2 regions of the Acidovorax sp. FG48 genome follow, and region 2 is predicted to be linked to the other one. Evidence: riboswitches for the same ligand, from Rfam matches in the RefSeq annotation. Region 2 holds a riboswitch; the other holds the start of a gene.
The links. Region 2 has a riboswitch for glycine ahead of gcvT (glycine cleavage system aminomethyltransferase GcvT). Riboswitches for the same ligand answer to the same signal wherever they lie in the genome.

Region 1 (3,405 bases), on a different contig from region 2:
GAGCTGTTCACCAAGATCCAGCCCGCCTGCGCCGTGTGCCACACGCTGCAGGCTGCGGGTGCTGAAGGTCAGGTCGGACCGGTGCTGGATGAGTTGAAGCCCGACGCGGGCCGCGTGTTGCGCGCGCTCAAGGCGGGCATCGGTGTAATGCCCTCGTATGCCGAGCGCATGAGCGAGAAGGACATGTTGGCCGTGGCGCAGTTTGTGGCGCACGCCACGGGCGCGGCCAAGTAGGCGCAGCCTTTCGCACCGGTTGCAGCGTGGCCTCGCTGCAACCGCCTGCAACCGCGCGCTGCCTCAGGCCGCCGTGCGCGACGGCACCAGCGCCGCCCCGGCTGCGCGCCCTTGCAGCCCCTGGAACGCAAAGTCCACCTCGGGCACGCGGCCACTCACGATGTCGGCCAGCGCCTTGCCCGAGCCGCAGGCGTGCGTCCAGCCCAGCGTGCCGTGGCCGGTGTTGAGGAACAAATTGCCCACTTTGGTCTTGCCGATCAGCGGCACGTTGCTGGGCGTGGCGGGGCGCAGGCCGCTCCAGAACTGCGCCTGGGTGGTGTCGCCGGCGCCGGGGAAGAGCTGCTCCACCCGCCGCACGATGGCCTCGCAGCGCACCTGGTTCAGGTGGCGGTCGTAGCCATTCAATTCCGCCGTGCCCGCAATGCGCAGGCGGTCGCCCCGCTCGCTGGTGTAGCGTGAGAACACGAGCTTGAACTCGTCGTCCGTCAGGCTCACCTGGTGTGCCTTGCTGGCGTCCTTGACCGGCATCGTCACCGAGTAGCCCTTGGCCGGGTAGATGGGCAGCTGGATGCCCAGCGGCTGCGCCAGCAGCGGGCTGAACGAGCCCATGGCCAGCACAAACGCATCGCCGCGCACGCGCTCGAAGCGGCCTTCGGCATTGGTCACTTCGACATGGTCGATACGGCCGCCCACCTCGCGCAGTGCGGTGATGTGGTGGCCCATGCGGAACTGCACGCCCGCCGCCTCGCACAGCTTGGCCAGCTCGCGCGTGAACTGGTTGGCGTCGCCGGATTCATCTTCGGCCGTGTAGGTGGCGCCTGCGAGCTGCGGGCGGATGTGGGCCAGCGCGGGCTCGATGCGCACGGCCTCGTCAGCACTGATCACCTGGCGCTCGCAGCCCAGCGCGCGCATCTGCTCGGCCGGGGCCAGCGCGCCGTCGAATTCTTTTTGGTTGGTATAGAAGTGCAGGATGCCCTGTGTGCGCTGGTCGTACTGGATGCCAGTGGCCGCGCGCAGCTGCTGCAGCGTGTCGCGGCTGTAGGTGCCCAGGCGCACGATCTGTTCGATGTTGTGGCGCGTGCGTGCGGGCGTGCAGTTGCGCAGGAAGGACAGGCCCCACAGCCACTGGCGCATGTCGGCGCGCAGGCGGAAGAGCAAGGGCGCATCTTCCTTGCCCAGCCATTGCAGCACCTTGAGCGGCGCATTGGGGTTGGCCCAGGGCTCGGCGTGGCTCACCGAGATCTGGCCGCCGTTGGCAAAGCTGGTTTCGGCGCCGGGCGTGCCCTGGCGGTCGATGACGGTCACTTCGTGACCCAGTTGCGAGAGGAAATAAGCCGAAGTCACGCCGAGCAAGCCGGCGCCCAAAACGATCACGCGCATGATTTTCAAAGCCTTTCTGGGCTCTGGCGCTAGAAAAACATGCGCTGGCAGCTATGAATTCAATAGCGTGCAGCTGGCGCATGAATGCCCTAGCTGCCGCTCCCCCTGTCCTTGGTACCTGAGAGATTCACCGCTACCCACCCGGGCTGCGGCTTGCTCCTTCGGTGCGCTTCGCGTTGCGCGAGGCGGCTCTCCAGACGGCTTTGATGAATGGTGCAGTACGGGACCTGAGCGTGTATGGGAGTTTGCGCCTTCGGTGCAGCGGTGGCCTGTGCCTGCCGTGCTCTCCTGCGAGGCCGATTCTAGGGGGCAAGCCTGTGCGCCGGATCAACTCCGGCGGCTAATGGGGCGCAATCGTTGCTGATGCAGCGGGGCGGGGCCGATGGGGGAAGGTGCCGATAATCCCGCCGACCCCTTGCACCACGGAGAGTTTTGTCATGTCCCCCACCGCTTTGGACCCTGCCGCCAGCGCCGCCGTCATCACCCAGGCCCGGGAAGTGCGCACGCCCCGCCCGTTGGACTTTCCCGCAGGGCTGCGCCCGCGGGATGCCTCCGAGGCCTATGCCGTGCAAGACGCGGTGGTGCGTGCACGCGGGCACATCGCTGGCTGGAAGGTCGGGGCTGCGTCGCCCCAGGCGCAACCGGCACGCGCTGCACTCACCCGCGATTCGGTGTGGGTGGCTGCAGCGGGCGAGCCCGTGTTGCTGGCTGCATCTGGTTTTGCCGTGATGGGGGTGGAGGCGGAATGGGTCTACGAACTGGGGGCCGACCTGCCCGCCCGCGCCACCCCCTACAGCGCCGCCGAAGTGCTGGCGGCCGTGGCGTCGGTGCGGGCCGCCATCGAGGTGTGCGACACGCGCTTTGCTGCCTGGGCGCAGCAGGGCGAGTGGAGCCGCCTGGCCGACCAGGCATGCCACGGAGCGCTGATTGTGGGGACTGGCACCGACGAAGTGGCCACCGCACAGCCCCTGGCGCAAGCGGTGACTTTGTCGGTAAACGGGGCCGTGGCCGTGCAACATGCCACCTGGGGCAACCCGGCGGGCGACCCGCTGCGCCTGCTGGTGTGGCTGGCCAACGAAGGCGCGCGCAGCCTGGGTGGACTGCGCGCGGGGCACTGGGTCACCACCGGGTCATGCACCGGCACCGTGCTGGTGGCGCCGGGGGCCGAGGTGGTGGCCGACTTTCCCGGGCTGGGGCAGGCGGTGTTGCACCTGCCATAAAGGCACAGGGCCTGGCGCCCTGGCTAGCCAGCGGAGCGTCGATCAGTTGCGGCGTGGGTTGTCCGGCTGGTGGTCGCGGCGGTTGGGCACGCCGTCGCCGTCACGGTCGCGGTCATTGCGGTTGGCAATGCCGTCGCCATCGCGGTCCCAACCGCCCCGGTGCAGCTCCCAGCGCCCGTCGCGCTGCTCCCACTGGGGGGTGCGATAGCGGTAGCCTGGCCGCACCTTTTCAAAGTGGCCTGCCACCCATACATGGCGGTGGCCCCGCCAGTCCCAGTAGCCAGGCACCCACACCTGTCCCTTGCGGGCGTGTGGAACGGCTTCGCGGCGGGGTGGCGGGGGTGCCGGAATGACGATGCCCTGCTGCGGGCCCGACTGCACGATGACAGTGGCTTGCGTGGCGGCCTGTGCCGGTGTGATGGCCCCTGTCAGCGCCGTCAGCGTTGTCACGGACAGGGCCGCTGCGGTGAAGGTGTTGCGCAAGAAAGTGGCGTGGGTCATGGTGAACTCCTTGTCGTGTCTGGCCGACCGCAGGCACTGCCTGCGTCGGGCCGGGTGTTGCGTCTGTGGC
Region 2 (3,405 bases):
TGCTGGAGCAGCCCGCCGAATGGACCGAAGTGCTCATCCGCTTCAGCCTGATCTGGATGGTGTTCCTGGCCATCCCGGCTGCGTTTCGCCAGGGCGCGATGGTGAGCGTGGATGTGCTGTACCGCTGGAGTCCTCCGCGCATCAAGCGGATGCTGGACTGGGTGGTGGCATTGGCGGCACTGGCCCTCATAGGCATCATCATCTGGTATGGCTGGGACTATGCGCAACGTGGGGGGGTACAGAGCATGGCCGGGCTGGAGTCTGTGTCCATGTTTTGGGCTTACCTGGCCATGCCGGTGGGTGGTCTTTTTTGTATCGTCGGCATCATTGGCAACCTCATTGATCCCCTGCGTATGGAACTGGAGACTGCCCAATGAGTTTGGTCATGATTTCAACGATGGTGCTGTGCTTTGCGCTCACCGTCTCGGTGGCCGTGTCCATCGGTTTGGCTTCCATCCTGGGCATCCAGGCCTCCAACGCGAACATGCTCATTTCCGTCAAGGAGATGTTCGGGGCCATCAACAAGTTTCCGCTGGCAGCCATCCCCTTCTTCATCCTCGCGGGCAACCTGATGGAGACCGGTGGCATCTCGCGCCGTCTGGTGGAGTTTGCCAAGAGCATCGTCGGCGGCGTGCAGGGCGGCCTGCCCATGACCTGTGTGCTGACCTGCATGATCTTTGCGGCCGTGTCTGGCTCGTCAGTCGCCACCACGTTTGCGATTGGCGCCATCCTGATCCCTGCGCTCATCAAGCATGGCTACCCCACCAGCTACGCCGCCGCGCTGCAGGCCACCAGTGCTGAGCTGGGCGTGATCATCCCTCCGTCCATTCCGATGATCCTGTACGGGGTTAGCGCCGAGGTATCGATCGGTGAACTGTTCATCGCCGGCTTTGGCCCCGGGCTGCTGATCAGCGGCGCGCTCATGTTGTTCGTGTGGGGTTACTGCAAGTACAAGGGCTGGGGCAAAAACGACGGTGATGGGCGCATGCCTTTTGGCAAGGCCACGCTGCAGGCGGGCTGGGCGCTGCTGATGCCCGTGATCATCCTGGGCGGCATCTATGGCGGCGTGTTCACCCCCACCGAGGCATCAGCCGTCGCTGTGTTCTACGCGCTGGTGGTCGGCATCGTCATCTACCGCGAGATCAAGCTCAAGGACCTGTTCGCCATCCTGCGCAAATCGGCCATCTCATCGGCGGTGATCATGTTCATCATCGCCAACGCCGGGCTGTTTGCATTCCTCATTACACGTGCAGGCGTGCCCGATGCCATCGGCCGGTGGCTGGAGGCGGTGCTGCAGTCCCCGACCCTGTTCCTGCTGGGCGTGAACGCCGCGCTGTTCGTGATTGGCATGTTCATCGAGACCAGTGCGGCGATCATCGTGCTGGCCCCCATCCTGGCGCCCGTGGCCATGCACTTTGGCGTAGACCCCGTGCACTTCGGGCTGATCATGGTGGTGAACCTGGCGCTGGGCATGATCACGCCCCCGTTCGGAGTGAACCTGTTTGCTGCCTGCACGGTGGCCAGAATCTCGCTGGACCGGATCATCAAGCACCTGCTGCCGTTCGTGGGCGTGATTCTGGTGTGCCTGCTGATCATCACCTACGTGCCATCGATCTCGTTGGCACTTCGGGATCTGGTCTACGCAAAGTAGTTAGAATCGCCCGGTCAGGAGAGAGTGCTCCATCTTGTCCATAAGACGCGCAGCACCGCCGAAGGCGCAGGCAGCAGCCGAACGCTCAGGCAAAAGGACTGGCAACCGCCCGCAGCGATGTGGGCGTTCCCTTGCTGGAGAGAGGTGGCCCCACAGAAAAGAAACTGTGTGCAGGCCATCCACCGAAGGAGCAAACCGCACGGCCAGCCAGGGCGCTGCGGTGAATCTCTCAGGTAAAGCGGACAGCAGGGCAAATCCCGTGACCACACCCTGGTCGCGGCCCCCATTTGCCCGGAGTCCGCCATGTCAGCCACCGCCCCCCTGCTCACCACGCCCCTGAACGCCCTGCACATCGAGCTGGGCGCCCGCATGGTGCCTTTTGCAGGCTATTCCATGCCCGTGCAGTACCCCGCAGGCCTGATGGCCGAGCATGTGCACACCCGCACCGCCGCCGGCCTGTTTGACGTGTCGCACATGGGCCAGCTCAAGCTCATCGGCGCCGACGCTGCCGCAGCGTTTGAAACCCTGATGCCCGTGGATGTGATCGACCTGCCCGTGGGCAAGCAGCGCTACGGTCTGCTGCTGACCGACGAAGGCACGATCATTGACGATCTGATGTTCTTCAACCAGGGCATCGTGGATGGCGAGCCCACCTTGTTCGTCATTGTCAACGGCGCCTGCAAGGTGGGCGACATTGCCCATATCCAGGCCCGCATCGGCCAGCGCTGTAAGGTGGTGCCCATGCCCGACCACGCCCTGCTCGCTCTGCAGGGCCCACAGGCCGTCACCGCCTTAGCCCGCTTGGCGCCCGGTGTTGAAAAGCTGGTGTTCATGACCGGTGGCGCGTTCAGCATTGCAGGCTGCGACTGCTTTGTGACCCGCAGCGGCTACACCGGCGAAGACGGCTTTGAAATCTCTGTACCCGCCGCGCAGGCCGAGACGCTCGCCCGCGCCCTGCTGGTCCAGCCTGAAGTCAAGCCCATCGGCCTGGGCGCCCGCAACTCGCTGCGCCTCGAAGCAGGCCTGTGCCTGTATGGCAACGACATCGACACCACCACCACACCCCCCGAAGCCGCGCTGAACTGGGCCATCCAGAAGGTGCGCCGCACCGGTGGCGCGCGTGCAGGCGGCTTCCCGGGTGCCGACAAGGTGCTCGCACAGATCGACAACCCTTCCAGCCTGCCCCGGAAGCGCGTGGGCCTGGTGGCGCTCGAGCGCGTGCCGGTGCGCGAACACACCGAACTGCAAAGCACGGACGGCCAGAAGATCGGCGAAGTCACCAGCGGCCTGCTGGGCCCCACGGTGAACGAACCCGTGGCCATGGGCTACGTCACGCCCGCCTTTGTAGCCATCGGCACCCGTGTCAACGCCATCGTGCGCGGCAAGGCGGTGCCCATGGAAGTGCGCGCCATGCCGTTTGTGCCGGCCAATTACTACCGCGGCTGATTTCATCAGCGAAGCGCAGAAGCTGCGCCCGCTTACATTGCAGATTCCTTTACTTTTTTTCCTTTGCTTGAGGAGCTTCCCATGACGATCAAATTCTCCAAAGACCACGAGTGGATCAACGCCGCTGATGCCAACGCTTCGGTGGTGGGCATCACCGTGCACGCGCAGGACGCCCTGGGCGACGTGGTGTTTGTAGACCTGCCCGAAGTGGGCAAAAGCTTTGCCCAGGGCGAAGTGGCAGGTGTGGTCGAGTCCGTGAAGGCCGCCGCCGATGTGTACATGCCCGTCTCTGGCGAAGTGGTCGAAGT

Region 1: another riboswitch for glycine. It lies ahead of ACODSU_RS14570 (D-amino acid dehydrogenase); the one in region 2 lies ahead of gcvT (glycine cleavage system aminomethyltransferase GcvT).

The regions. Positions count from the first base shown of each region.
Region 1 is NZ_JBMDJH010000009.1:113,134-116,538, reverse strand. It holds gene sorU (SorU family sulfite dehydrogenase c-type cytochrome subunit) at 1-234, shown strand, start outside; gene ACODSU_RS14570 (D-amino acid dehydrogenase) at 298-1,614, opposite strand; glycine riboswitch at 1,710-1,821, opposite strand; gene ACODSU_RS14565 (2-keto-4-pentenoate hydratase) at 2,052-2,834, shown strand; gene ACODSU_RS14560 (YXWGXW repeat-containing protein) at 2,877-3,335, opposite strand.
Region 2 is NZ_JBMDJH010000012.1:87,375-90,779, reverse strand. It holds gene ACODSU_RS17140 (TRAP transporter small permease) at 1-377, shown strand, start outside; gene ACODSU_RS17135 (TRAP transporter large permease) at 374-1,651, shown strand; glycine riboswitch at 1,657-1,762, shown strand; glycine riboswitch at 1,776-1,907, shown strand; gene gcvT (glycine cleavage system aminomethyltransferase GcvT) at 1,955-3,097, shown strand; gene gcvH (glycine cleavage system protein GcvH) at 3,179-3,405, shown strand, end outside.